DNA from 2 places in the Mongoliitalea sp. genome. Region 1 is predicted to be linked to the other one. Evidence: riboswitches for the same ligand, from Rfam matches in the RefSeq annotation. Region 1 holds a riboswitch; the other holds the start of a gene.
What was found. Region 1 has a riboswitch for thiamine pyrophosphate ahead of ACXIUD_RS01110 (TonB-dependent receptor). Riboswitches for the same ligand answer to the same signal wherever they lie in the genome.
Positions count from the first base shown of each region.

Region 2: linked by a shared signal. The riboswitch ahead of ACXIUD_RS00625 (TonB-dependent receptor) and the one ahead of ACXIUD_RS01110 (TonB-dependent receptor) in region 1 are both predicted to bind thiamine pyrophosphate.

Region 1 is NZ_JBSZCK010000004.1:41,325-56,970, reverse strand. It holds gene ACXIUD_RS01135 (voltage-gated chloride channel family protein) at 1-18, shown strand, start outside; gene ACXIUD_RS01130 (M16 family metallopeptidase) at 216-3,023, shown strand; gene pnuC (nicotinamide riboside transporter PnuC) at 3,142-3,759, shown strand; gene ACXIUD_RS01120 (AAA family ATPase) at 3,752-4,291, shown strand; gene ACXIUD_RS01115 (fatty acid desaturase family protein) at 4,427-5,491, shown strand; TPP riboswitch at 5,616-5,712, shown strand; gene ACXIUD_RS01110 (TonB-dependent receptor) at 5,852-8,248, shown strand; gene ACXIUD_RS01105 (peptidylprolyl isomerase) at 8,554-9,948, opposite strand; gene ACXIUD_RS01100 (peptidylprolyl isomerase) at 9,941-10,828, opposite strand; gene ACXIUD_RS01095 (peptidylprolyl isomerase) at 10,788-12,797, opposite strand; gene ACXIUD_RS01090 (ATP-binding protein) at 12,890-13,294, opposite strand; gene ACXIUD_RS01085 (STAS domain-containing protein) at 13,303-13,641, opposite strand; gene ACXIUD_RS01080 (GAF domain-containing SpoIIE family protein phosphatase) at 13,672-15,646, opposite strand, start outside.
Region 2 is NZ_JBSZCK010000003.1:60,882-76,527, reverse strand. It holds gene ACXIUD_RS00655 (hypothetical protein) at 1-366, opposite strand, end outside; gene ACXIUD_RS00650 (6-bladed beta-propeller) at 387-1,583, opposite strand; tRNA gene ACXIUD_RS00645 (tRNA-Val) at 1,769-1,843, opposite strand; gene ACXIUD_RS00640 (M24 family metallopeptidase) at 2,085-3,353, shown strand; gene ACXIUD_RS00635 (DEAD/DEAH box helicase) at 3,495-4,628, shown strand; TPP riboswitch at 5,010-5,106, shown strand; gene ACXIUD_RS00630 (ABC transporter substrate-binding protein) at 5,194-6,126, shown strand; TPP riboswitch at 6,127-6,225, shown strand; gene ACXIUD_RS00625 (TonB-dependent receptor) at 6,260-8,530, shown strand; gene ACXIUD_RS00620 (sterol desaturase family protein) at 8,674-9,960, opposite strand; gene ACXIUD_RS00615 (hypothetical protein) at 10,195-10,743, opposite strand; gene ACXIUD_RS00610 (penicillin acylase family protein) at 10,766-12,871, opposite strand; gene ACXIUD_RS00605 (hypothetical protein) at 12,933-13,709, shown strand; gene ACXIUD_RS00600 (NAD(P)/FAD-dependent oxidoreductase) at 13,792-15,039, opposite strand; gene ACXIUD_RS00595 (RluA family pseudouridine synthase) at 15,450-15,646, opposite strand, start outside.

The DNA.
Region 1 (15,646 bases):
AGGATTGGAGAGGAGTAGTTTTTTCGTGTTATTGGTAGAATGAGAGAGTGATATATGCGTTTTCTTTGGGTAACTATAGTAAAATATAAATTGAAATAAGGCTACAGTTGAACTTTAATAAGGCTTTTAAATGTGAATTTTCCTTAAAAATACAAAATTAAAAATCCTTCCTTCAGTCAAGTTTCCTATTTTTAACCATTCAATTTTCAAAACACATGAATTTCAAAAAACTAGGATTGCTGATCGGCTGCTTGCTGATTGTCCAAACAGTCGTTTTTGCACAAACAAATTTACAACAAGAAGTACCGCTTGATCCACGCGTTCGAACAGGCACACTTGCCAATGGCTTGGTGTATTATATTCAACAAAATCCTAAACCCGCTAATAAGGTAGAACTTCGCTTGGCAGTCAATGCAGGATCTATATTAGAAGATGAAGATCAATTGGGGTTGGCGCATTTCACGGAGCATATGGCTTTCAATGGGACTAAGAATTTTGAGAAAAATGAATTGGTTTCCTATCTACAATCCATTGGTGTATCCTTTGGAGGTGATTTGAATGCATACACAGGATTTGATGAGACGGTCTATATTTTGCCTATTCCTTCCGATGATCCAGAGAAGTTACGCTCGGGTTTTCAAGTGTTGGCTGATTGGGCAGGAGGTGTGTTGATGAATGAAGAGGATATCGATGGTGAGCGAGGCATTATTGTGGAAGAGTGGCGGACGGGCCAAGGCTACAGTCAGCGGATGCGGGATCAGTATTTGCCAATTTTGCTACACAATTCCCAATATGCAGATCGCCTACCCATCGGAAAGATGGAAATCGTGGAGAACTTCGAATACGAAACTATCCGACGTTTTTACAGAGATTGGTATAGACCCAATAATATGGCTATCGTAGCTGTTGGCGATGAGGATCCAGATAAATTAGAAGCGTTGATTAAGGAATTTTTCTCAGAATTGACGAATCCTGCCAATGCACCTGAGAGGATTGCTTTTGAAGTACCAGCACATCAAGAAACCTTTGTAGCAATTGTCACGGATGATGAAGCACCAGGCATTCAGCTTCAATTGTTTTACAAACACAAAGCCTTGCCTACGCAAACTATCCAAGATTATAAAAACTTTTTGATGCGTACGATTTATTCTGGAATGCTTTCCCAGCGCTTGGATGAAATCAGGCAAAAGCCTGATGCACCTTTCATTTTCGCCGGAACAGGCTATGGTAATTTTGTGCGTGACTTGGATTATTTCTCCGCCACAGCGGTAGTGGCCCCTGGAAAAGCGGCAGCTGGTATTCAGTCTTTGATTGAAGAAAATGAGCGAGTTGCCAAACATGGTTTCACCCAAGGAGAATTGGATAGGGTTAAAAGCAGTTTACTCAACAGTGCGGAACGTGCCTTCAAAGAAATGGACAAAGCCGAATCCCGAGCCATTGTAGGGAGATATGTCAATCATTATTTGGAAGGAAGATTTGCTGAAGGAGAAGCTTGGAAGTACGAGTTTTATAAAGAAATCCTTCCTCAAATCACCCTAAAAGAAATCAACGCCCTTGCCAAAGAGCTGGTACGTGACGATAACAGGGTGGTTGTGGTTATGGCACCTAGCAACCAATTAGAAACGCTTCCATCCCAGGAAGATGTATTGGCCTTGTTTGATAAAGTTGATCAATTAGACTTGCTTCCTTATGAAGAAAAATTATTGGCGGATCAGCTGCTCACTAATTTACCGTCACCTGGGAAAATCACTGAGGTAGTAGCGCATGGATCGGTGGAGGTTCAAGAATTTGTGTTATCCAATGGAGCTCGAGTCTTTGTGAAGTCCACAGATTTCAAAAATGATGAAATTCTTTTCACGATTCGAGGCAACGGCGGGGTTTCAGTGTTCGGAGATGAGGATCATTACAGTGCTAGCTATGCAGGAGTGATGGTCAATACTATGGGTGTTGGTGATTTTTCACCATCTGATTTGAGAAAAATGTTGGCTGGTAAGACGGTTTCAGTCACTCCAAATATTGGGACCTATTCACAAACAATCGGAGGGGCAACCAGTCCAAAGGATTTGGAGACAACCATGCAGTTGATTCATTTATATTTTACAAGTCCTCGAAAAGATGCAGAACTTTTCCAAGTCTATGTGGATAACCAAAAGACACAACTAGCATCAGCACAGGCAAATCCTGATTTTCAGTTTAGTGTAGCATTGAACAAGCTAATTGCAAATAATAACCCAAGAGCCCTCAGCATTTATGATCCTGCCGATTTAGATAAAATCAGTGTGGAAAGGGGCTTAGAAATCTACAGGAATCGGTTCAGCAATGCGGCGAACTTTGAGTTTTACTTTACAGGTAACATTGACATAGAAACCTTCTTGCCTATGATAGAGCAGTATTTTGCTAGTTTGCCAGGGGATATTTCGAGTGTGGATAGCTTTAAAGATTTGGGTATCCGGCCCCCGAAAGGACGATCAGAAACCATTCGTGTAGGAACAGACGAAAAGAGTCAAGTGATATTATTTTTCTCCAATGAACACGCCTATGATAGGGCTTTGGCCAGCGATGTTTCTTTTTTAGGAGAAATTCTCACCATTAAATTGATTGAAAATCTACGGGAAGAAATCGGGGGTGTTTATGGAGTAGGTGCTAGTGGAAGCATGACGAATCAGCCAGTCGGTCAATTGAGTTTCTCCATTTCATTCCCATGCAGTCCGGATATGGTAGAGAAATTAACCGCTGCGGCATGGGCTGAAGTCAAGAAAATACAAGAAGAGGGACCGACGAAGGAAGACTTGGATAAGGTCAAGGAAAAAAGGAGAATTGCCTATCAGGAAAATTTGAAGCGAAACAATTATTGGAATGGGCAAATTGCAGCTGCCAGACAATATGATTTCCCATTCGAAAGTCTTTTGGAAGCGGGAAAAAGCATTGAAGCAGTTACTCAGGAGCGTGTACAGCAAATTGCTCAACAATTGCTTACCAAAGAAAATCTATTGGAGGTCATCAAATTGCCTTTAGAAAAGTAGTGTTTTCATGCTTTTAAAGCATGTAGTAGTTACAGTGGTTGATAGTAACGCAATATCTTTTTCGTTACTTCAACCACTTTTTCTATCATCTTCCCAATTTTCTACCTTATTTCGCTGTATGGATATTCAATGGATTTGGCAAGGTATTCTAGATGGCTTGGCTGAGATGACTTTATTGGAGGTGGTTGCCGTCTTTTTTGGTATTGCCTCGGTTTTTTATTCTATCAAAAAGAACATTCTTGTTTTTCCTACGGGAATGATTTCCACCATTATCTATGTTTACATCTGCTTGAAATATAAGCTTTATGCAGATATGGGCATCAATGCTTATTATTTTGCCATGTCCATCTATGGTTGGTATCTGTGGAGTAGACCAATTGAAGGAAAGGAAGAGTTGCCGGTAACTTGGTTATCCACCAAAGGCATTATTCAATCCGTAGGATTATTTTTGGTTTCTTATGGCGTGCTTTACACCGTACTTTTCAATTTCACCGATTCAGATGTACCCTATTGGGACTCTTTTACTACATCATCAGCATTTGTGGGAATGTGGTTGATGGCAAAGAAGAAAGTTGAAAACTGGATTGCTTGGATCATTACGGATATTGTTTCGGTCCCATTGTATTTTTACAAAGGCTTGATGCTGACATCTTTCCAGTTTTTGTTTTTCACAGTACTAGCCACGATTGGCTTAATCGAATGGATGAAAACTGCTAAAAAAGTACAGCATGCTTAAGAAAGTGGTTATTATAGGTCCAGAATCCACTGGTAAAAGTACACTAGCCCAACAGCTTGCAGACCATTTTGATTGTTTATGGGTGGAAGAGTATGCTCGGGAGTATCTTAAAAACTTGGATAGACCGTACGAGTTTGATGATTTGCTAAGCATAGCTCAAGGACAGCTATCTTTGGAAGATAGATTAGCCGCTCAATCTGATGAACTCCTAATTTGTGATACTGATTTACATGTGATTCAGGTATGGTCGGAACACAAATATGGAAAGGTGCATGAATGGGTAAAGCAACAAATAGAAGACCGGAATTATGACTTATATTTATTGACGAATATAGACATTCCTTGGGAGGATGATCCTCTGAGAGAGCATCCTGATCCAGAGATGCGTTGCCATTTTTTTGAATTATACAAGCAACTTTTAGAAAAGTCGCCAACATCTTTTAACATTATATCAGGCTCTTCTAAAGAGCGTTTGGAAAGTGCAATCAAGACTGTGAATGGTCTGTTTGCTCAAGGATTGATCACCAGATAAGCACATATTCTCTCTCATGCTTGTAGGCTTCGACTTGGAATTATCCAAATTTGTCCTATCTTTATAGCAGAATGTATCATAATCCTTTAGTTTATTTTGCATTCTGATTAACTAATTATCCCCCATTTATTACACATGCGTCCCCCAAGGTTTAGTACGGCATCTACCTTTCATGCCGATTTAAAAGAAAGGATCAAAAACTACTTTATTGAAAAAAACATTAACCCAACAGGCAATTTCTCACTCTATTTCAAAGCAGTGGTGATGGTTGTGGCATTCGTTTTTATTTACATCCATCTAGTGTTTTTTACTCCATTTTGGCCTTTTGCCATATTAGAAGCGATTATTCTAGGAGCCTTGACAGCCGGCATTGGATTCAATGTCATGCATGATGGAGCTCATGGAAGTTTCAGTAGAAAAGGCTGGGTCAATGAATTGGCAGGTATTTCTATCAATTTCCTTGGAGCTAACGTCTTCATGTGGAAAACCAAGCACAATGTCGCCCATCACTCATTTACCAATGTAGATGATCATGATGATGACCTGAATGCAGGCGTTTTTCTGCGATTAGGTCCAACTCAAAAACGCTATAAAATCCACAAGTATCAGCATCGCTACTTTATCTTCATTTACTCTATCTTGTATTTTTATTGGGTGTTTTTCACCGATTACAAGAAATATGTCACCAGGAAAGTTGGTGAAACGCCTATCAAAAAAATGGATGTGAAAGAACATATCTCATTTTGGGGTTTTAAAGTAGTCCATTTATTCCTGTTTATTGCTTTGCCAATCTACATGATGGGATTTTTGCCTTGGTTAGTGGGTTTCCTGCTTTTCGGGTTATCGACTGGAGTTATTATGAGTGTTGTCTTTCAATTGGCACACGTATTAGAAGAGACCTCTTTCCCTGTTCCTGATAAGGCTACTAACAAATTGGAAGATGACTGGGCTATTCATCAGTTGAAAACAACTGCTAATTTTGCTACCAGAAACAAAATCTTATCATGGTTTATTGGAGGGCTAAACTTTCAGATTGAGCATCATTTGTTTCCAAATATTTCTCATATTCATTATCCTGCCATTTCTCAGATTATCAAGCAGACTTGTCAGGAATATGGCATTCCTTACATAGAGCATCCAAAAATGAGAGTAGCGTTGGCTTCACATGTCAATCATTTAAGACATTTGGGTAGGAATTGATATCTTAATTGAAGCCACTAACAGTTAGCCTGTTCCTCTTCATAGGGACAGGCTTTTTTTATTCACTATCATAGGGAGCTGAAATAATATTTGGTTTTTACCCGTAGGCAATCTAGCTTTGCTCGCAGATCATGAGGGGTGCCTTAAAATTACGGGCTGAGATCATACCCACAATACCTGATCCGGGTAGTGCCGGCGAAGGGAAATGAGTACAACTGAATACACGTATTACAAAATAATAGCTTAGTTCTATTGTTGTGCGCGCATGTCTGCGTGTGTTCAGATCGGGTAAACAAACGGAAAGAAAAATCGCCCCTAGATTTTTCTATGTTTAACCAAAATACAAGTTGCATAAGTATCATGAAAAAAATTTATTCGCTGTTGCTCTTGTTGAGCATCACAAGTTTTGCCCTTGCACAATCTGCAGTGAAAGGGGTCGTCCAAAATCTATCTGGGGAGCTACTCCCAGGTGCTAACGTGGTTTTGACAGGGACGGGTAGAGGATCTACCACCAATCTCCAAGGAAAATTTGATATCCGCAATATCCCTGCAGGGGATTATTCCCTAAGGGTGAGTTTTATGGGCTATGAACCTGTTACGCAAGAAATCACTGTTCCTATTAGCGATGAAATTACTATAACCTTGAGTCCAAGTGCCATTCAAACAGAGGAGTTTATAGTCTTTGCTACTAGGGCTGGCGAAAAAACACCTACCACATTTAGTAAAGTCAGTAAAGAAGATATCGCTCGCTTAAATCTTGGACAAGATATCCCAATTCTACTCAACTTTACTCCATCTGTTGTGTCTTTCTCAGATGCCGGTGCTGGTGTGGGTTACACGGGGCTGCGAATTCGTGGTTCTGATCAAACACGTATCAACGTAACCGTTAATGGGATTCCTTTAAACGATGCGGAGTCTCATGGGGTATTTTGGGTCAATATGCCCGACTTTGCTTCTTCTGTGGATAACATTCAGATACAGCGAGGGGTTGGGACCTCTACCAACGGTGCTGCTACTTTTGGTGCGAGTTTGAATATTCAGACAGATACAAGACAGGATGAAGCTTATGCTGAAGTGGATAACTCCTTTGGTTCATTCAATACCCGTAGGCATATGGTCAAAGTGGGAACTGGATTGATCAATAATCGCTGGGCGTTTGATGGAAGGCTTTCTCGTATTAGTTCTGATGGATACATCGACCGTGCCTCTTCAGATTTGCGTTCCTATTTTCTATCGGGTGGATATTACGGTGAAAAGCATGTGGTGAAAATGAATGTCTTTGCTGGTGCAGAAGTAACTTACCAGGCTTGGGAGGGCGTTCCGGAAAATCTTTTGCGTACCAACCGTACCTTCAACCCTTATACCTACGATAATCAGGTAGACGACTACAAACAATCGCATTATCAATTGATTTATACAGGTGAATTGGGAGTGGGTTTGAAAGCTAACGCAGCTTTGCATTATACCTATGGTCGTGGTTTTTTTGAGCAGTTTAGAGCAAATGACCGTTTAAGCAGGTATGGATTGCCAAATTTGGTGATTGGTGGCGAAACAATTTCTCGCATGGATATCATTCGTAGAAGATGGTTGGACAATGATTTCTTCGGAGGAGTATTTTCCTTAAACTATGTCACAGAGGATGCGAGATGGGATATGACCTTAGGTGGGGGTGCAAACCGTTATATAGGAGATCATTTTGGAGAGATTATCTGGATGCGGTTTGCAGGACCTGTGAATATCCGTGATCGCTATTATGACAATGTAGCTATCAAAGATGACATCAATATCTATGGAAAGGCTACGTATCAGGCTACTGATAAATTGTTTTTATTTGGAGACCTTCAGGGAAGATGGATTGATTACAGCTTTGATGGGATTAATAATGATTTGAGAGATGTGACCGGCGAGGTGAATTTTGCTTTCTTCAATCCAAAAGTAGGGTTTACGTACCAGGTTAGTCCTGGAAAACAATGGTATGCGTCCTATGCTGTGGCCAATAGAGAACCTGTCAGAAGAGATTTTACGGACTCTCCGATTATTGACAGAGCGCCAAGACACGAAAACTTGCAGAATATCGAAGCTGGTTACCGTGTTCAGACCGGGAAATTCACATACAATGCCAATTTCTACTACATGAAGTACCGCGACCAATTGGTGTTGACTGGTCAGTTGAATGATGTAGGAGCCTATGTCCGTGACAATGTGGATAACTCTTATCGCATGGGTATTGAGTTAGATGGTGCATATAAGTTGACGGACAAGTTGACAGTGGCGGCTAACTTGGCCTTGAGCAGAAATAAGATTGATGAATTTATTGAGTACATAGACGACTTTTCTACAGCAGAATTTAGACAGGAGATGATTGTGCATACGAACACAGACATTGCTTTTTCTCCGAATGTAGTGGCGGCGGCAATTGTGGATTATAGACCTTTCAAGGGTTTTGAAATGTCTTTGATGAATAAGTATGTGGGCAGACAGTTTTTGGATAACACCCAAAATGAAGCACGCTCTCTGAATGCTTTCTGGACTTCCGATTTGAGATTTAACTATGCCCTAAGACCACGGTTTGTAAAAAATATGGAAATCACGGTCTTGGTGAATAACATCTTCAATAGATTGTACGAGCCCAATGGGTATACCTTTAGCTATTTCTTACCAGCCGAGGCGATGGGTGGCAGAGAATTGGTCACAGAGAACTTCTTTTATCCACAGGCAGGAACCAATTTCTTAGCAGGGGTGAAGTTTCTGTTTTAATGTAGCGTATTATTTATAGTCCATATCCCGCAAGAGTGTTATTCGGATGCTTTTGCGGGATTTTTTATGCTCGCGGAAGGCGCAGAAGATAAGGAAAGTTTTTAGACACACATTTAGAATGTGATTTTTGCGGATTGACACAGATGTTTTTTGGCTGAAAAAAATAACCATTAGCTTTTTTACTCGATTTCATGCAAAGCTAAAAATATTTCTAAAACCAATTTGAGTGTCAGAATAGCTTGAAATCAGAAACTACTGATTTCAAGCTGATTTTGATTTTAATACAGAGCGTTTTCTAAACCGATTTATCGATCTTGTAAAGCATTACAGCGATCATAAGATGGATCAATGTCAATAAATACCTCCTCTTTGGCAGATAAGAACCATTTGCTCAAAAGTTCCTCTTCTTTCTTCCTTCGTGTGGCAGCTTTTAACTTTTCGTAGTCATCTGTTAAATTGGCTCGGTGTGCTGGATATCGCTGCTTGTAATAAAGGATACGCACTTGTGGACCTTCACGCTCATCTTCAAAACGTATGGGCTTAGTGATGGACCCAACTTTCATAGTGTCCAAGGTAAAATAAAGAATAGGATCCTCTAGGGTACGTAGCGTTAATCGGTTAGATTGTGTCATTGGGTCTGCAAAGAAGCCTCCATTATCGGAAGTTGCCCTATCATTGGAATGGTCTTTAGCAGCTTTTGGAAACTCTATTTTTCCAGCCATGATTTCTGTTCTCAAACTATCAAGAAAGCGTTCTGCTTTTAAAATATCATCTTCACTGGGTTGAGGTTTGATCAGAATGTGGCGGGAATTATACGTATTCCCCCTTCTTTCCAATAGCTGAATCATGTGAATACCAAACATGGTTTCTACTGGATCACTGATTTCTCCAGGTCTGAGTCCAAGCGCCGTAGCTTCAAACTCGGGAGCCAATTCCCCTCTTCTAAAGAATCCTAGCTCTCCACCTTGAATAGCAGACATAGGATCTTCCGAATATTCACGGGCCAAGGACTGGAAATCTGTTAACCCATCTTCGATCATACGTTTGAAATTCATCATGCGCTTACGCACATCTTCTTTTGCTTTATCGTTGACAACAGGTTTACGTACGATTTGACCAACCGTTACTTCGGCGGAGAAGAAAGGGAGGGAATCTCTAGGGATAGCATTGAAAAACCTTCGAACTTCCGCAGGAGACACTGTCAAATCAGCTGTGATTTTTTGTTGCATTTTACCAATGACCTTCTGTTCACGTAGAGCTGATTCGATTTCACTTTTCATTTGATCAGCGGTCTTTCCATACGCTTCGATCAGGATATTTTCATCTCCACCGAATTGCTGCATCATCATAGAGAATCGCTGATCTGCTTCAAACATAACCTCTGCATCCGACACCATGACAGAATCTAGTTCCGCTTTGGCAACCATCAACTTATTAATCAATAAAGATTCAAATACCTCACAACGGGTTGGTGCCTCAAAACCTTGCTGACTTTGAGAAGCAACAGCTTCAATAAATGCTTGTTGTACCTCTGACTCCAACAAAATATAATTGTTGACTTTGGCTACAATCTTGTCAATAATCTGTCCAGTTGGAGGAGTACTTGGGGTCTCTTTTTTCTCTTCTTGCTCTTGGGCATGTGCCAAGCCAATGATCCCTATGAAAAATAGCCAACCAACGGTTAATTTTAATTTATTCATAAATACTGAATTCTTTATTTTCTAATGCGCGCGTAAATATATCTCTATGCAATTGTTCTCTCAACATGTTCACCCGCTTGTTCAAGAGTATTTTAGTTATTTCTTCCCTAACAAACTCTAGCGGTGGTACTTGATTTTGCAATTTGTATTCCAAAATGTCAAAGTAGTAGGAATAATTTTCACCATCAACCTTGATAAAGCTGCCGCTCCTTAGGAGTTGGGCGGTATTGGCTTCATTTTTGAGTGGAGTATTAGCCGTTAATTCACTCAAGCGAATCCAATTATCAATTTCCAAGTAGTAATTGCTGGCAAACTTTAAGCTAAGCTCCATCAATCGATCTTGTTCTTTTTGGCGAATTGCCCGCTCAAATGCATTCTTTTGAGGGCTATTCTTTTCTATTTTAATGAAATTCCCCCGTACGATGGTTTCCTTCAAGGTGAAATTATCCTTATGGGACTCATAGTACTCGAGTATTTCCTGTTCTTTTATTTCTTCATCAATCTGAGTATTGATGTAATTTTTTTCAAATTCATGGATCATTAATGATTCTCTATATTCTTTGATCCGCTGATTAAATTCGGGAGTATTGAAGTTGATGGCCTTGGACGCTTCTGCTATCATCAATTGTTGCCGTACCCATGATTGCACAAATCGGGAGACTGTTGCAGCACTATCCTCTTCTGATAGTTGAGCATTGAGCAAAAACTCTATATCAGAATGTAATAAGCTGTTATTGGCAACTGTTGCTAGTATCCGGTCTTCTTCTTCATTTTGAGTAGATTTTACTTTGAAGAAGTCACAGGACGAAATCAAGAGTAAGCTAAGAATGAAGCTTGAACTAATTATACGCGATTTTTTCGTAGATCTTATTTTTTTCATTCTCATCAATGCTGAAGTTAAATTTTTCCTTCAAATTGGTAATCAGCATATTGTCTAAGTATTCTTGATAGTCTTGGATTACCTTTCCCCTAGTCTCGCTGAGCAGCTTAGGAGCAGCAGGAACTCTTGGGCTTACAATGACGAATTGGGTTTTTCCATTTTGTTTGAGTTCATGGAAAGGCTTATCTACATTGATTCCCTTCAAGACAGGGTGGTTAGCCCACTCGAATAAGCCTTCTTCCATGGTGAACATTAATGGGTCATTGAGTAAGAAGGTATTTTCTAAACGATCTGTTAAGTCTGTTTTATATACCTTGTCGCTCAGGAATCTCCTTACTGAAGGAATAGATTCAGTTTTTGCCATGGTTACCAGAATTGCGTTCACACGCTCATTCCAATAGTAGCGCTCTTGATTTTGTTGGAAGAACCGCTCCAATCCTACACTGTCTTCTAGAGCTTTTTGCCAAACTTGCTCATTCATCAAGGAGAATAGTAAAATACCATCTCTATATTCCTTGAGAAGCATTCGATACTCCTCGTTGTTTTCTTCCAAATCTTGCTCCTCGATTCTATCCAAGGTAGCTGATACATAAGCATTTAACTGGCTTTCAAAGGCAGTCTGTGGCCTACCTGTAATCACTTGATTTTCTTTGTTTTTTACATGTACCAAAAAGTCCTTTACCAAGTAGGATTGGTCCTTCACACGGAAGAGCTCTTGCTGACCCAGTTCTTCCCCTTCCAATGCCGCCAACGCTTCCTTCATATTTTTGTCCTTGGCAAATGCGATCACTCGATCAAAAACTTCCTCGTTTTCTACAAATCCATATCGAGACTTCTGCATGGCTACCACTTGAGATCCAATTAAGCTAGATCGGGAATCTCTCATGATTCTGGATTTGATCATGGGTTCCATTTCTTCAAAAGGAGCAAGTGGTTTCCTTTCTTCTAATCGAATGATATGATACCCATAAGGAGTCTTCACTGGTGGAGAAATTTCACCTTCTTCTTGTAAGGCAAATGCCACTGCTTCAAATTCTGGAATCACTGAGCCCAAGCTAATCCAAGGCAGTCTTCCACCCGTATTCCTAGTGCCAACGTCTTCTGAGAATTGTTGACAAACTTGTTCCCAAATACTTTCCGGCTTTTGTAATTCATTGTAGATTTCTCCTACTTTTCTTAAGGCCCTCTCTTCGGATACGGGATCACCTATCTGAGAACGTACTAGTATGTGGGAAACTCGAATTTCACCTGGGTTTGGTTTTCTATCTTCCAATTTGATAATATGATATCCAAAGTCTGTCAATACAGGCTCAGAGATTTCATTGATCTTTAAATTGTATGCAGCATCTTCAAACTGATAGACCATTTGCATGGCAGTAAAGTATCCTAAGCTCCCATCATTGGTTTGTGCAGATGGATCATCAGAGTATTCTTTGGCCAATTCATTGAAATTTGCACCTGCATCAGCCTCAGACTTCAATTTCTGGGCCATTTTAAATACAGCGATTGAGTCTTCCCTTGAGGCATTGCTGGGGAATTGAAGCAAAATATGACTAGCCTTGATTACTTCCTGCATACGGTTATATGCCTTGAGCAATTCACCTTCCTGTAAGGAGTTTTTGATCAAGTAAGGTTTGATAAGATCTTGCTTGAACATCTCAAACTCCCGGTCAAATTCCTCATTTTTATCCAAGCCCTGACGCTCTGCTTCTTTGACTTTTAACTTGTAATTGATAAATAGCTCCAAGTTTTGATCAAATTCCTCTTGAGTTAAGAGTTCTTCTTTGTTGTCAAACTGTTTGTTTTTGGAAAAGAGATATAAAAATTCATCAGATTGAATTTCCTCCCCTTCAATGACAAGCAAGGGGATACTTTCAACCGTTGTATTTTCCGGCTGGATTAAACCAGTTTTAGGGCTACAGCCAAAAAATAGAATGAGTATTCCGATTAATAAATTCCGTTTATTCATAATTGAATTCAATGCAGCGAATAGAATGCAATGTTACGAATTTATATCAATACTTAGGGGAGAAGAAGCGTATTTACGCTTGGAATTAACAATTATTTGGAATTCACAAGTTTAAAGAGTCGGCAGGTATTTTTTCTGCCATTGGTTTCAAATTCAATTTTATCCATAAATTTTCTAACCAACATGATTCCCAATCCACCTTTACGCTTGGTGGTGATGAGTTGATCAATTTCTGGTTCTTCGTAATCCAAAATGTTGAAACCCGCACCTTGATCATGGATTTCTATTTTAAGGATATCTTCTTCAAGAAGGGCGTTTACCTGAATAAATTCACTCGAATTGCAGGCATGAGAATGGATTATAAGGTTAGCCGTAACCTCTTCCACAGATAGCAATACTTGATGTCTCTCAAGTTCGTTCAAGCTTGTAGACATCAGAAAATCTTCTAAAAACTGCCTTAGAAGGGTCAACTGACCTGTATCACAATATAACTTCAAACTCTGACTCATCCTACCAGTGCCAATGCATCCTCTTTATTGGGACGGATGCTAATCAGTTTATCTAAGCCTAATATTTCAAACACCTGCAATACTTTTGGAGCTAGGCCAAAAATGAAAATTTGAATGCCTTTCTCTTGAAAATCGTCAAGGTAAGACATGAATACGCCAAGCCCGGCAGAAGAAATATAATCTAACTCCCTGCCATCCACCAATATAATGGAGCATTCTTGTGCAAAGATGGACTGAATAGCAGAATCCAAGTCCACCGAGTTACTTGCATCTATTTCTCCTTTAAGGATCAACAGGTGCATTTGCTGCTCTATTTGAATATCAATTTTTAACATGCTCTATTTAACGTGATTATTTGATTTAAGTTAAAGAAATTTTATAACCATTAATGAATAGTCATCGTCTAGCCCTTGATTTTTTCCGATAAACTCAAAAACGCCTTCAATTATCAACTTTTGAATTTCTTCCGGATGCTTATCATGGTGCTTTTCTACGAGTTTTTTTAACCGTTCATAGCCAAATTCTTCTCTTTCTTCATTGCTGGCTTCTACCAATCCATCTGTGTATAGAACCATCAGGTCATGTGGATTGAAATTGATGGTTTTTTCATGGACAAAGTCTTCATATATATCCGTACGGATGATACCTAATCCCATCCCATCGATGCTTAAATAGTCCCATCGCTTCAATTTAGCATCGTAATACAAGGTAGGGCAGTGACCCGCCCGACTGAATTTGATGGTTTTTTTCAGCGTATTGATGATGAGATATGTAGTAGTTATAAATAATTGCCGCTCCAAGCAAAAACTTAAAGCCTTGTTGGCTTTGATCATAAAATCTCTGGGACTTGGATGTAGCTGAACCAAACTTTGGAAAACCCCCTTCATTTGGGACATGTTAAATGCAGCAGAAGTGCCTTTTCCTGATACATCTCCAATGATCACAGCAAATTCATGCTCTCCCAACTGTTGGGTTTCGTAGTAATCTCCTCCAACCTCATCCGCAGCCTCAGAAAAGCCACAGATTTCGAAATATTCATCGTGATGCAATTTTTCTGGCAGCAAGCTCCGCTGTACCCGTTGGGCAATTTTTAATTCCTCTTTGTAGCGCTCGTTTTGGATGGCCTCATTTAAAAGCCGGTGATTTTCTACCGAAATACAGGCCTGTCCTACAAAGGTGCTGATGATATTGAGCATTTCCTTGTTAAAACCTTCTTTCACCTCTTTTAGCAAGAAAATCCTTCCAAAGGTTTGGTTATTAGTCACCAAAGGAAGCATCAAGGCAGATAAATATCCCCCTTGGGAGATTCTTCCCTGATATATTTCGTATTCGTTCTTGGGGTTATTCCATTTAAAAGCAGTAAACGGATCTATACTTTCAATATGAAGTTGAATTTTATCCCGGTCGGATTCTTTGATACTTCTTCGGTGGACAATCTGTGGTCCTAAGTTTTCATCTATTACTTCAATCCAACCAGCATCAGCATAAGACGCACTCATGCAGGAATCTATCAAAATGTCCAACACTTGGGTTTCACTTTGTCCAGGCTTGATGGATTGACTCAGGCGTTGAAAATTAATGGCTTCTGTTAATTTTTGTTCAAAAACAGAAGATGTGGGAAGGTTAAATAAGGTGACAAGTAAGCTGAATAGCGAATATATAAATATAAACCCAAACAGTGCGATCAAAAACAGATTGTCAGTCAGATTAACAAAAACAAGTTCAGTATCGCTGTATGATAAAAGTTGCGAAAACAGATAAATGGTACATATCAAAATGATAAAAAAGAAAAGAATAGACTTCCACTTTTCCTTGAATGTGAGATAAGGTATCCATTTCAAATTGACTGAAAGGGAAATCGAAAAAATGAACATGAACACCATGCCGAATAGGAAACTGTAGTCAAGGGAGTTGTTGTTTAAAAACACAAAAAACATACTCATGAGTAAAATAACCTCAAATGCCTGCCATTGCTGTACAATTCTTTTGGTTTTTTGATAAAGAATCAATCTTCTCCAAAGGATTAATGTAGAAATTAAAAAAATGGTGATTAGCGCAAAATTTACATGGTAGAAGAAGTTTCTAAGTAAAGGGTCCACTGCTAACTTTCCATCTCCTAAAAGAAAATAGATTCCCCGAATGATTAGTGATACAGTTAAAGCTAAGAGACCAGTGGAGGCGGCTCTCCAGATCAACTCCAAAAATTCTGTATTCTTGTTGGAATTGATGGTATAATCATAGAAGATGTAAACCGTGATGAAAAATAGAATTTCCAATGCGTAGGAATATTCCGGACTAATACCGGTACCTAATTGGTTGAGCTCTCCAAAAATTCTGGTG
Region 2 (15,646 bases), on a different contig from region 1:
ATAAGTGTATTTTCCTCCTATACCCGCAAACCTAATATCCGCTATATCCATTTGAGATAGGCTACCGTTGAAAAGAAGGCTATTACCCGCCTGCCATGTAGCCTCGATAGTCATATCAATTCCAGTCTTGCTTGCCATTAAAGGGGCCAAAGTCTCAATCAACATCGGACTTGCAGCAGCGGCCACCATGCTCCCAGTAATACCATAGCCTACCATTGCCCGGATTCCGTCCAGATATTTTGAGTTGCGTGACAACAGGGCTTCGCCTGAACTGTAATGAAGGGGTATTCCTCTATGAAACATTTGATTGGCCTGCCCAAGTCCATTATAATTCAGGTAATAATTATCCCAAACCCGCCAATTCATAAAAATTCTCTTCCTATATATCATTTAACACTACCTCTTGAATGAATATACAAACAAGATGGGGTTATCGTCAGAACCAATTTTGTATTGCTTAGCGAAATTGGGGTAAAGGTTTTGTCCCGGTCTGAATTTTTTTTCAAATTCTTCCAACTCTTTTGGAAATGCTGCCCAAACATATGCGTCGGGGCCACGAAAATAGTCATGCAAACCAAAATGATGTCTGGGGTTAAGCGGTCCATGTCGTTTTGAATGGCCTCTACAATTTTAACAGCATGCTCTTCCATTTTCCAAAGAGCTAATTTTGATTCTCTGCCTTTGTTAATAGAAAGCAACGTAATCTTTTCTCCGTCAATTAATCCATCACCTAATGCATATTGATCTTGTCTCCAAAATTCTCTTGTGAAATCTATGGCTTGATAAACTCGTTGTAAATCTGGTTTAAACTCGTCTTTGGAAAAAGAAAATACATATTGACGTTTGATAACATCATCCTGAATTTCAAGAATTCTGTTGGAATTGCGTTCATTAAATAAAAAGCTAAAGCCTTCATAGGTAGGGTATAAATAGGCGTTTTTCGTACCATTGATAATTTTTGAATCCCCTTTGAAGAAGGTGTTAATTCTCGATACTGTTTGCATTCCTACTGTTGTTTTAAAAAGTCTATCCTCGAAATCCTCTCCGTTTTCGCTGTAAAAATAGAAATGCCCTCTATGATAAATCCAATCATAGGTAGCTAACCAATCTTTATATCTGATTTCATGTAAAAAATTCCCATCATAGTCGTAGAACATGCATTTGCCCTGTCTACCGTCAAAAATGACCAGTTGATTTTCTTTGTCGAGAACTTGTGCTGAAGTTGGTTTAAACAACTCACCGGGCCCAAGTCCTTTACTTTCTATTCGTTTCACTAATTTTCCTGAACCGTCAAAGATAAATAATGACTTTGTTTTGTTTTCATCTACAATGAAGATCCTGTTTTCTGCAAATAGGACTTGATCGATATCCCCTACCAATAGTTCGTGAGTGGACTCCAAAGGAATAATTTCAAGGGATTCGAAGATATCTGAATAGTTTAATTTGACTGAAGTGTCTACATCAATGACTATTTCAGCATTTGCAAGGTTACGGTCTTGGTGAGTGGTACATGCAATGAAGAAGGGCAAGATAAATGAAGACAAAAAAAGGAGTTGGTTGAGTTTAAATTTGAATAGATTCATTTCTGACGAGTCATGGTTATTTCAAGTACTTGGAACTAAATATTGGAATAATTTTCCAATAAATCATTATTAGTTATCTTGATTCTTGGTTCTCGCCTCTTGTTTTCACTAAAAAATTGCTAATTACCAACCTAACGAGTCTAACCTCTCACTTCTCGCTTCTCGCTTCTAAAAATCTAAAAAAGTGGAACTTGAGGGATTCGAACCCACGACCTCTGCCCTGTCAAGGCAGCGCTCTAAACCAACTGAGCTAAAGTTCCCTACAATAATTATTACTAATGGTCTTGGACTTTTGGATTCGAACCCACAACCTTCTCGACTCTTGTCGGGACGTTCAAAACCAACTGAGCTAAAGTTCCATTTGGGAATGCTAAATACGGGAAAGCGAGCAACAAATGCAATATCTTTTTGACTATTGATTTTTACCTTTTATGTAATTCAGTCATTGTAAAGCATTCAGATAGGACAGAATTATTTATTTTTCTGAAAAACGCCACCACCATGAAACTTAATCGAAGATCATTTGTCAAATGGGCATCTCTCACGCCAGCTTTGGCTTTGCCTGCTTTTGCCTGTTCCACTTCCGAAAATAAGGAATCTTCTTCATCATCCAGTAGTACAATTCAACCCTTGAATTTGGCGATTCAGCCAATCAGTAAAGAAGAGCGCTTGGCCAGAATAGCCAAGGCGCAGCAATTGATGCAAGAGCAAAAAATTGATGCACTGTTTTTGGAGCCGGGGACCAGTATGAAATATTTTCTGGATTTTGATTTTTTCCTATCTGAGCGAATGGTGGCTGCGGTTATTCCCGCGAAAGGAGACGTCTCCTATATCTGTCCGGGTTTTGAGCGGGATAAAGTGGAGGAGTTGGTGAAGTTTGGGAATCAGGTATTGACTTGGGAGGAACATGAAAGTCCCTATGCGCTGACTGCGAAGTTATTAAAGGATTTGGGTACGCCCAACCAAAAAGTTGCCATAGAAGAGCGTTGCCGTTTTTTTCTGTATGAAGGCATCAAAAATGAAACTGCCCGACTCAACTTTGTCAATGGTGACGGAGTCACTGCGGGTTGTCGGATGTACAAGTCTGCCGCCGAAATTGCCTTGATGCAAGCTGCCAATACGGCGACTATTGAAGCCTATAAAATTCTGTTTGACTCCTTGCAAGAAGGCATGAATCAATATGACTTCCGAGATATTGCTACTGATGCCCACAAGAAATTAGGCTTCAGCGGCTCTATCGGGGCTAATTTTGGTGAATGGTCAGCCTTTCCTCACGGAAGCAGCAAAACCCAAACCTTAAAGCAAGGCGATATTATCTTGGCTGATGGAGGTTGCACGGTGGAGGGGTACAAGTCCGATATCAGTCGAACGATTGTTTTTGGAGATTACACCGATAGACAAAAGCAAGTGTGGGATGTAGTAAAAGAAGCGCAAACAGCAGCTTTTGAAGTAGCTAAGCAGTCGGGTGCTACCTGCGAACAGATGGATGCGGCCGCAAGAGCAGTCATAGACCAAGCAGGTTTTGGGCCTGATTACAAGTACTTCTCCCACCGTCTAGGGCACGGGATCGGAATGGATGGGCACGAATGGACCAATCTGGTGAGAGGAAATACCACCCCTTTACAAGCGGGTATGTGTTTCAGCAACGAACCAGGAATTTATACTGTAGGGGAATTTGGGGTAAGGCTAGAGGATTGCTTCTACATGACTGAAAATGGACCTCAATACTTTACTCAACCTAGTCCCGCCATTGATCAACCATTTGCATAGATAATTTCTCAAATGTTCGCCATAAATGAACGAAGGCATAAAAAAATGAAAAAACTTAGTGCCTTCGTACCTTTATAGCATTACTCTCGGTATTAGCCTTCTTTTTAAAATCACTACATTTGTGAAAAAGTAAATCCACTCATGAATTTTTCCGAACTCGGTTTGTCGCCTGCCCTCGTTCAAGCCATCCAACAAGCTAATTACGAAGCCCCATATCCTATACAAGTAGAAACAATCCCGGCTATTCTTCAAAAAAGAGATGTGCTGGGCTTAGCACAAACGGGTTCAGGTAAAACCGCTGCCTATATGCTACCAATTCTAGAGGATTTGCAAGCGGTCGAGGTCCATAGAAGCAGGTCCATCCCCATTCTGGTGATTGTTCCTACTAGGGAATTGGCTGCTCAGGTAGAGGAGGTTATTCGATTATTTGGAAAGTATCTTCCAAGGAAAGTCAAAAGTATGGCTGTGTATGGAGGGGTATCGATCAATCCGCAGATGATGAACTTAAACGGGACGGATATTTTGGTGGCTACCCCTGGACGTCTCTTGGATCTGCTAGCAAAAAATGCCATCACCATCGATCGTTTAAGAACCTTAGTACTCGATGAAGCGGATAAGGTATTGAGTTTAGGTTTCAAGCTGGAGCTGGATGAGATTCTTTCCCGATTGCCGAAAAAGCGGCAAAACATCCTGTTTTCGGCGACTATGGACGAGACAGTCGAAGGTTTGATTGGGAAGTTGTTGAACAATCCTTTGAAGATTGAGATACAGTCAGAAGATGTCACGCCTGATTTAATTAATCAAACAGCCTATTTGATCACTCAAGAGAAAAAAGGGCCCTTGTTAAGACACCTTATTTCAGAAGGTAACTGGCAACAAGTATTGGTTTTTGCTTCATCTATTCGTACCGCGGATAATCTGACCACCAAACTTAATAAACATGGCATCCAAGCCATGGCATTTCATGGGGATAAGAGTCAGGGGGCACGTATGGAAGCATTGAAGCAATTCAAAGGAGGCAAGGTGCGTGTACTGGTAGCGACTGATTTGGCAGCAAGAGGAATTGATATTCAGGCCTTGCCTTATGTGGTCAACTTTGAGTTACCAAGATCCCCAAAAGACTACATCCACAGAATCGGTCGAACGGGTCGGGCAGGCATGGAAGGGGAAGCTATTACGCTTATTACCGAAGAAGATCAGCATCATTGGAAAGTGATTCAGAAAAAGATGAAGCGTTGGGTGGAAATGGTGGATGCGTTGAATCTTGATTTTTGAAAGCGGGGTCATATGTGAAATGATATCCAGCATCGTCTTATTTAAAGATTCCCACAAAACATTCATGCATTTTTCCTGATCAGGTTTAAATGCACACAAACTTTATTACACCTTATCGGGTATAAAAAATGCTGTAAAATTGAATTTTATACCCGTTCAGGTGCAATTTGAGTTGTACATGAACAGAAGCCGGTGAAGCAGATGACTTGAATATTAATTTCAGGCAATATTATGTATTCTTACTCTTCCATTCGGAGCCGTACAAAATTCACTTCATCATTGACATTTTCAAACATCCAAATTACGCCATCTCTGACAAAATGGAAGTTTGGTTGTTACCAAAGCTTGTAAACAAAAACAAAAGAGGTTTTATTTGCGTTTCGAAAGCGATAGGGGTGCCTTAATACAACGGGCTGAGATCATACCCTTAGACCTGATCCTGGTAATGCGGGCGTAGGAATAAATCATTAATTGATTGCTTGTAGGCTGCTGAGTGTTTTGGATTGTCTTTGAAAAAAGGCAGGTATATCACTTGGTTTGCGTGCAAGCGCTTAAAAAAAAACGTATGAAAAAATTTATCCTAGCATTGGATTGGACTGCCAATACCAATCACAGCGGCTTTTTTGTGGCCGCTCAACAAGGTTTCTATGCAGCGGAAGGACTAGATGTTCAGCTGCGTTCTACCTCGGTAGATAATTATGCACGTACGCCAGCCAGCCTTGTCGCGTCTAAAGAAGTGCACCTGGCGATGGCTCCTTCAGAAAGCGTGATCGCCTACCGTGCCAATCCTGAAAAACCCGCTTTGATGGCCATTGCCGCAGTTTTGCAACGGGATGCCAGTGCCATCGTAAGTCTGAAATCTTCGGGCTTGGATCGCATCAGCCAATTAGACGGCAAGGAATATGCGAGTTACAATGCCCGCTTTGAAGATCATATAGTCGCTGAAATGATCAAGACTGATGGCGGAAAAGGGGAACATATCAAGCTTGTTCCTGAAAAATTGGGCATTTGGAATACCCTCTTGGAAGGAAATGCAGCAGCAACTTGGGTATTTATGCCATGGGAAGGTGTCATGGCGCAAAAAAAACAAGTGGAATTGAATGCCTTTTACCTGAAGGATTTTGGTATTCCCTATGGCTATTCCCCTGTTTTGCTGGCACATCCTGAGCTCTTGGCAGAAGATCCGGAGGCTTACAAAAAATTCCTTCGAGCTAGTAGGAGAGGTTTTCAGTTAATCAAAGAAAACCCTCAATTGGCAGTAGATGCGCTTTATAAGCAAGAAAACTTGGAAGAATTAGCAGACAAAGATTTTTTGATCCAAAGCCAGGAAGCCATCAATCCTTATTATTTCGATGATGCAGGAAATTGGGGACTTATGCAGGAGGAGCGATGGTCCCAATTTATCCACTGGTTGAAAAGTAAAGAGCTGATTACTGCGGAAGAACTTATCAACCTCATGAAAGAACCAGTATTTACAAATTTCTATTTATCTAACTAATGCAGACAAAAGGGGTGCTTTTCCTCTAGGAAAGGCTGAGATCAAACCCGTATAACCTGATGCCGATAATGCGGCCGTAGGAACTGTACAGGAAAGAAGCCCCTGCTTCTAAAACCTAACAATTTTGTCATCCATGAAAAAACTACTCATGATTTGCCTTTGGGCACTTGTATCGAGTGCCCAAGCCCAGTTTTCCGTATCAGGAAAAGTTACCAATGAACAAAACGAGCCTCTTCCAGGGGCAAACGTGTTCATTTCATCCCTCGAATTGGGTGCTGTAGCCTCAATAGATGGCACCTATCAACTGAGTAATGTTCCCGCAGGAACGTATACGCTTGAAGTCAGTTTTATCGGTTACCAAACACAGCGACTTCTGATTAATTTGACCGAAAATCGTCAGTTAGACGTTACATTAGTGGAAACGGCTTTGCTTTCTGAAGCAGTGATGGTGAGGGCTATACGTGCTGATAAATTATCGCCAATCACACAAAAAACGGTGGATTATCAAGAGTTAAACGAAGTGTTCAACGGGCAAGATGGGGCATTTGTCTTGGAAACTTTGGCTCCAAGTATACAGGCAAATTCAGAGTCAGGTACACGCTTCACTAATTATGGCACCATGCGTATGCGAGGGATTGATCAACGAAGAATCAACATTACCCTCAATGGTGTTCCACTGAACGATATGATTGATCAGGGGGTGTTTTTTAGCAATTTCACCGATTTTACGAATAGCGTGGAGTCCATCCAAGTGCAACGAGGCGTTGGAACCAGTACCAATGGAACAGCTTCCTATGCGGGCAGTATTAGTTACGAATCTGTTCGCTTGAATGTGGATGCACCGGAAACCACCGTGTCCTTATTGGGAGGTAGTTTTAATACTTGGCAAGGGAGTGCCGAAGTTAAAACAGGCATTTTGCCCAACAAAATGGCTTTTTATTCTCGTGTCAGTATGACTTCTTCGGATGGATTCAGAGACCATAGTGGTACCGACTCGTATTCCTTCTTCTTCAGTGGAGGCTATTTTGGGGACAAAGATATCATTCGGTTTACAGGTTTCAATGGACGAACCAAAAGTCAACTCAGTTATATTCCTGTTCCAATTTCTCTAGCGAGAGAAAATCCACGGACCAATCTCAACTTTGAGGATGATCGGGATGATTTTGGACAATCTTTTGCGCAGCTGGAGCATATCCGAACTATTTCTAAAAACACGACACTGACCAGCAGCATTTATTATGGTGGGGCAGGAGGAGACTTTCCCTTCGGCTTTGTGGATGGGGAGCAGTTTGTGCAAATCAATTATCCGCTCTTCAACAATCATTACGGTGTCATGAGTAATCTGCAACATTCCAGTGATGCATGGGATCTTAGTGCTGGTGTACATGCCTATACCTTCCGCAGGAGAAACATTGAGCAGGTAGTACCAAACTTTGCTAATCCTTATTATCAAGATCGCTCAGTCAAAGACGAGTTTTCTGCATTTGCCAAAGCCTCCTATACCCATCAAAACTGGGTCTTTTTTGGGGACTTGCAAGCTCGATTTGTCAATCTTCAGTTGACGCCTGATACTCAGTTTTTGGGAGAAAATAGAACCATTCCCTTGTACAGCTGGCAGTTTTTGAATCCGAAAGTGGGATTGACTTATCAGCTGAATGCCCTTCAAAATGTGTATGGTTCCTTTGGTCGCACAGGCAGGGAACCCAATCGCTCAGATTTCTTAGGTGGTGTGCAGATTAATGCCGGTAACATTGATTTTCTCCAAGATCAAAATAACGTACGGGCAGAATTTGTCAATAATTACGAGTTAGGGTATCGCATAGCAACAAAAAAAGCCAATGCTCAACTCAACTTCTTTTACATGGATTTTGAAAATGAAATTGCACCTATTGGAGCATTTGTTGATCAGTTTTTCCTCCAGCTATTTGCCAATCAGGAGGATAGTTACCGTAGGGGAGTTGAAGTGGATTGGTCTACCAAGCTATCGGATAGATTCAGATTACTGGGTAACGCAACTTATATGCGTAGCATCATCAGTCGCTATCAGCCCGAAGGAAGTTCGGAAGTGTTTACCAATATCAGCACCCCTTTTAGTCCCGAGGTATTCCTAAATGCACGTGTGCAGTACAGCCCGATCAAAAATCTGCAAGTTGAATTTCATACGCGCTATGTAGGTGATTCATTTACTGAGTTGACCAATAATCCGGATTTTGTCCTGCCTGCCTATTGGGTCAACAATTTGCGTCTGTCCAAAAAGTTTGGAAAGCATTATACCTTTGATTTGGAGGTCAATAATTTGTTCAATGAATTGTATTTCACGGATGGTGCTCCGGTAGGAAATGAACTTGCCGTTTTCGCACAGGCCCCGCGTCATTTCTTTGGACGATTTACCGCAAGGTTTTAAAAATAAAAGCCGATGCTAGTACCATCAGATAAACAACTAGCATCGGCTTTTTGCCAATTCCACCATATGAGTTATAATTGTGAATTTAAGGGAATCGCTTGTAAGCTGATTATTCGTTAGAATTCTGATCTCTACATATAGGTTCAATTACTTGCAACCAACTCAGCGGGCTTCATAGCTAAGTCACCTTTTCTTTCTTTGGAAAGAATGAAAAAGGTCATCACCAATGAGATAGCCATGTATACTCCAATGATTAAGGTGGCTCCAGGGATGATTTCCTGTAATCCAAACCAACCTCCGTTCCAATAAATCAAACCTATGCCCATAGCAAATCGGATGATTTCGGCCGGAATGGCAATTTTCGATTTATCCATCAAACTGGTATAAGCAAATATCGATACCATCATAAAGGAGGCATACAACATCACTTCTAGATATTGAAAGCTAACAAATGCGATCAATACATGGAATACCATTGCAAAACTCACAATTAACTGAATCCAAGACCAAGTCTGTAAAGCTTTGGAAGGTTTACTATCGTATTTCACCTGTTCAAATGCATTTTTCCAATAAGCCCAAGGATATTTTTCCGCTACATCTGCCGGTCTCCATCCTGTTGGCATAAACCAAATTCTCAATTTATCCCAATAGCTTTTGGTTCTCCAAGCATCTTGAATCAAGGTCCACAAATGCACATAGTTGATGATCAATGGATTCCATGTATTTACTGGTTTTTTCACACCGTAGACAGGAGGTTCTTCTTCTAATTCTTCCTGAAAAGTTCCAAAGAGTTTATCCCAAATGATGAAAATCTGAGCTAAATTTTTGTCCAAATAAATATCATTGATGGCATGATGTACTCGGTGATGACTAGGTGTTACTAGGATGTATTCCAAAAAACCCATTTTATCAATCAGACGGGTATGGTACCAAAACTGGGCAAATAGATGGATTGGAGCTATAATGGCTACAACTTGTGCCGGCACTCCAATAAACGCCATCGGGATATATAGGAAGAAGTAAATCCCAAAAATCGCTGATACCGATTGCCGCAGGGCGCAACTGAGATTAAACTCCTCACTGCTATGATGGACGATGTGACGATTCCAAAAAGCATTGATGGTATGGTCGAATCGATGTGTCCAATAGCCTGCAAAATCAATTCCTATAAATGCAATGACATACACCCACCAGGTACTCTCAATCTCAAAAAGCGCTACTTTGTCTACCATCCAACCATACGAAACGATGACCACGGATAATCCCATCAAGTTTTTGAGTGTATTGGTCATTCCTGAACTTAGACTGGAAATGGTGTCCATACCTATGTTCACTTGTTTTTTCATGCGGCGTGCAGCAAACTCCTCAATAATGATTAATATCAAGAAGAAAGGTACTGCAAAGGATAAAGCTTTGGCGTAAAGTTCCATTTGGGTTTATTTTCAGACTAATCAGCTGTAATTTAAGATTGTTTTTTTCTCAGGTCAAGTAAAAAATAAAATAGAGGGGTTAAAAAGTGTAAGTTAAACAAGCCCCTCCATTAATGTTATAAAAACTGTATTTCAAAAAGTTGCTTAATCACCCGTTACAAACTTACACAAGTTAGCAACATAAAAAAATACCCTGATCAGGGTATTTTTTGGGTAAAATTCAACTTTTTTCTTTTAATCATCCTTTCCAGTACCCTTGAAATAGTCGTCTTTGTCTGCAAATAGGACGTTGAAGGTAGTTAGAGAGCCATAAGATCGAGTAATGTATTGTTGCATCTGCACCCTATCTTCATCATCCAGCTTGGGATGATTGTTGATGTTTTGCTCCAATACCCGCAATCGCTCCCGGACCATGACAATTTTATGGAAGAATGTTTTAATGGGAATTTCCTTATTGCTCATTTCAGGGTTGAAAGGATTGAGCGTGATGGTTCCATTGATCCATTTTTGAGCCATGGTAACTTTGGGTACTTCTTCTTTTGGCTGATTTTTTTTGATGACATTTTCTACGGCTTTTTCGATGTCACTCAAAGTGATCGGTTGAAATTCCGCTTCTTTTTTTTCAATCAACTCAAAATTTGGGAAGTCTCGGGCAATTGTTTTTACTTCTCCCGTGTAGTTAAAATAGATTTTGTAGTAAGAGGCATCCGATTCCACCACTACTCCTTTTCCAAATTTCGGATGCCTGATTTGGCTTCCGATTCCTAGTTCCATTGCTGCCATAAGTGTATGTATTTAAATGATTTTATTGTTTCTTAGGTTCATAAATTCGTTGGGCGGATTTCATAACTTCTGACTTATCAAGTGTCATAGGCTTGAGTTTTTGCCGGACAAAAAGCCCCATTTGATCTGCATAGTGAGGACTATCCTCCTGATTCGATGCACCGTAAGCATTAACAGTTTCTACCTGAGGAAGTCCTTTGCCAAATCTGACCATCATAATGTATGATTCACCTTGATCTCCTTTTCTTACCTTTTCATTGAGGGGCTCCGAACGCATGGCTGAGATGACATCTGGTAATCCGAATAATGGCATTTCCTGATTGCCACGAACCAATTTCTGGTAATCTCCCAAAGTGACTGGATACTGCTCAAATGAAGTTAGGAAAAAATTCTGAGCAGACTCAATTGCCAAAACAGCTTCTTCCTCCGTGAGGGTACGCTTGGGATCTAAGTTCAATTCAAGGGTTCTGTCGCGCAAAAAGTAATAGATGTAAGCAAAGTAAGCAGCCCCCACACTGTTGGTATTTGCTGTACGATCCCAAGATTGGATGGCTTGGATACTTTTTGAGATGGATGGAAACTTTTCAGCCTTTAATTTGAATAGCGGATTCACATTCATTTCATACAGAAGACTGTCTGGTAAAGTTTTATCAAACTTGATGGTTTTGAAAGTTTCGTAAGACATACTTAGTTGGTCTTTTAATAAGCTCGCAAGCCTAACCGAACGATTGTTATCAGTTAAAAGATAGCCCATTTGCGGGTCAAAGGATGATGGGGCTAGTTGCGACATTTCATCTGTGGCTTTGAAGGGACTATGATTAGTGTTAAACAGGTAGCCTGAAGCAGGATTGATTTGTTGAGGTAATGCACGGAATGGATGATAGGAGTCCCATAATTTATCCCTGCTGTCGCCAAGTAGTGTTTTACTGTAATCAAAGGCAGGATTTCTTTTGGGCAGTAATGCATTGCTGACATAATAAATTGTATCGTATTTGTCTGCATATACGGTATTGAATCCTGGCAAGGCCATTTGGTCCATGGCTGCCTGAAACTCAGTGAAATTTCTGGCCTTATTCATATGATACCATTGTTCGGGCGCTGTAATGATTTCAAGAGCACCTGTTTTGATGCTAAATACGCCATGATCAGTAACCAGTGTAGGGCCATAGATGCTTTTCCAGACTTTTTTGGGAATAGGAACTGTAATTATGTCCCATAATTTAACCTTCAACCACACTCGTTTTTCATCCAAAAGGAGGTACTCTCCATCCACTTCGTAGTGCAGCTTTTTACTTGGATGCATTTTTAGCTGAAACACATCCAGTTTGTCGGGGTAGTTGACGGTATGCGCCCAGCCTAGATGCTCATTGATTCCATGAAAGATTGTCAAGCCGCCGGGGAAAAGTCCACCCAAGGCATTCCAGCCCTCTTCCGAACAAAGATGTGCTTCATACCATGCTACCGGACCTGTAAGTGGTTGATGAGAATTGACGGCTAAGAACGCTTCTCCTGTATCTGTCATCCTTGGATGAATGGCAATCGCATTGGAACCGGCGGCAGGGTCTTTCACTTCGGGTAGATCTACAGTTCCATTGACTATTTTTTTCACTGCTTCATCTGCGCCTGACATTTGTGCCAGAGAAAGAATATATGCAGAGATGATGTCAGTTTCGGAGACAGGAAAAGCCTCAGGAAGTAAGATCCGCTCCGGATAAGCTAGAGCAAAGTCATTCATAGCAGCTAGATAAGCTCTGACCAAGGCCTTGAATTCAGGAGAAAAATCAGTATCGTATTTGCTTGAAGCGATCGTTCGGGTCTCTAAGAGGTGCACAAAGTAATCTACTGCAGCACCATTTTCTCCAAAAACTCTTCCCACCATGGCTTTTCCTGCCAAGAGTGTTTGTTGAATGGTCTCAAAATCATCTTCTGCATGCGCCCAAGCTAGGCCATAGGCTACATCTGCATCAGTTTTTCCAAAAATATGAGGAACCCCATAGGTATCCCTTACAATTTGAATGTTGCTTGTATCGTATCCGGATTGCTCGTAGGATAGTGGAGTACATGAGTGGAGTAATCCTATAAAAACCAGCAAAAGGAAATAGGTGGAAAGTGGGTGTATTCGTAGCATTCGTAAAAGTTTTCGTTTATTTTGAGAAAAATAAGCAAACCAACCAAAAGTTGATAGTCCTATGGAAAAAACTTTTCACTTTGAGATGAAGCCTAAGACGAGTGCCTTTGACAGGCTTCGGCTGCTATTTGAAGAGCAGGTAACTGTGTTGACCATAGCTGAGAACTTATGGATTTTTTCCAAGGAACATTATAAAGAGCAAATGGAGCAGATGAATTTTCATGCGGCATTTGTAATAGATGAGGGCACTTACTGGAAGTTTGACGATGGGGACTTGGAACTTTCCCCTGTTACTGAAAGCGATTGGATGGATTTGAATACTCCCTTGCTGTTAGCTTTTCGAATGATCTTGCAGCAGCGCAGATATTTTATCAAAAATGAAGAAGGTGAACCTGCTTACATTGTGACGCGCACGGATTTAGATAAGATAGCTATGAGAATTGGACTTTTCGGGCTGATTAGTCTCTTTGAAACCCACATGAAAGACCTCATTCGAAAACATGTGCCCAGTTGGGAAGATGCGATTTCAGAAAACAGATTGAGCCAGGCCCGAAGTTTATACGAATGGAAGAAAGCACGAAAAGAGGAAATTGATTTGGTTCAGTGTCTACAGTTTGGAGATTTGGGTACTGTATTCAGTAAGCAACAGCGATTCAAGGTGTTTTTCCCAGATTACAGTAGAGACCGATGGGTGGATATGCTCAATGCACTTGGCAAGCTTCGAGATGCATTAGCTCATTCACAAGCCCATTTGGGATTTTCATGGGAAGAAATTGATGAAATGATCATCTTTATCCGAGGGATTATTGATCGGGAGGAGATAAGTTTTACCGGTTAAAGTACTGAAAAACAGTTGTTTTCAGTCAATGTTTCATTTATTGTAATGGAAATTACAGTAATTTCCATTACAGTATTGAGTATTAAAACCTCCCCACCTCAAAAGCTTTCAAGTCCATAGGACTTACGTGGCCTTGATGCAAATCAGATAAAATTTTACCTGTGGCGGGGGCCATGCTGATGCCCATCATACCATGGCCTGTTCCAAACCAAGCATTCTCATAGCCCGGCGCCTGCCCAATGTAAGGGACTCCATCAGGAGAACAAGGGCGAAGCCCTTTCCAAATTTGTTCTTTTTCGGGGAATTCCGCTTGAAACCCTGGATAAAAACGGTTGATGGATTCAAAAATACCTTTCACTCGGTTCATGTTGATCCGCTCATCTGTTCCGGCAATTTCCATCGTTCCTCCAAAACGTACCTTGGAAGCGTAGGGGCTGACAGCTACTTTCATTTCGGTTAGAATGGAGGCTTGCTTGATTTCAGGGGTGTTATCTTGCATGAAACTGTAGCCTTTGCCACCCATCATGGGCAACTTAAAACCTAGCATCTGAGCCAACGATGCAGACCAAGCACCTGCACAAAACATAAATTTTTCTCCCTCAATCGCTCCTTGGGAGGTAATAATGGCGTTGATTTTTCCACCTTTCTGTTCAAATCCCAATACCTCTTGATTGTTGTAGAAGGCGACTCCTTTTGACTCCAAGTATTTCTTGAGGAATTGATACAGCGCCGCAGGGGATAAGTGTGCATCTCCTGGGAAAAGTATTGCTCCTCTGGCTTTCACCTCGAGATTAGGTTCAATCGTGGAAATGTCTTTTGGACTTAAAATTTCAGCTTCCAGTCCATGTTTTCGGGCCAAATGGGCAAATTCAATTTCCTCTTTTTCCACCTCCGCTGTTTGATAAAGCATCATCAAGCCTTTTTCCTCCAGTTGCAACTCGGCGGAAGCTTGATGCTCCAATCTGAAATCCTGATACAAGGATTTACTGAGCAAGCTGATGTTTTTCAAGAAAGGAATGGAGCGCTCCACATGTGCTGCATTGGCAGAACGGTAAAAAAGCCATGACCACTCCAGGAGTTTACGGTCTAGTTTTGGATGGATATAAAATGGGCTTTTGGAGGAAAACATCCAGGCTATCCCTTTGCTAATCATACCGGGAGCGGCCAGAGGGATAATATGACTTGGAACGATCATACCTGCATTTCCCGTAGAGGTGGTGTCCTGCATGTCTCCCTTATCAATGATAATGGATGGAATCCCTGATTTTTCTAAGTAGTAAGCTGTAAATAAGCCTATTATTCCTCCTCCGATAATGATGGTTGGCTTCATGGGGTATGTCAGATTAACTTTGAAAAGTACATATTTTTTCAGCAATTTTTGCCTGAAAAATGATGAGCGCTCAAGAGCTTGTAAATAGTGTGAAAAAGTCTAGACATAAAAAAAGCCGTGAAATAGAATTTCACAGCTTTAGTCAATTAACAATAAACCCAAAATAACCTGCTATGGAAGAAGGAAACGATCCTTCGGTTAACCTGCCATCATTCCACAGTATCTCGCTTTTGATGTTACAAAGTTAATGCCGAATCCAATATTTTGGAAATATTGAAAAATATTAGATGAAAATTTACAGTATTTTTAATTTTATGGGCTATAATTTTTTTGTTTGCTATCTGTAATCGATTGCGGATACTTGTATTTTGAAAACTTGGCAACTGTTTTTGAGTTTCCTGCGCTCCGTTTTATTCATTATGCTGCACATATTGCTCCCATTTTTCCAAAACTGTCTGAAAATCTGACGGTAAAGGGCTTTCAAAATACAGTTTTTCTTTGGTGATCGGATGAATAAACCCAAGAGACATGGCGTGTAAGGCCTGTCTTGGTAATGCATCGAAGCAGTTTTGAACAAAAGACTTGTATTTGGAGAATTGGGTGCCTT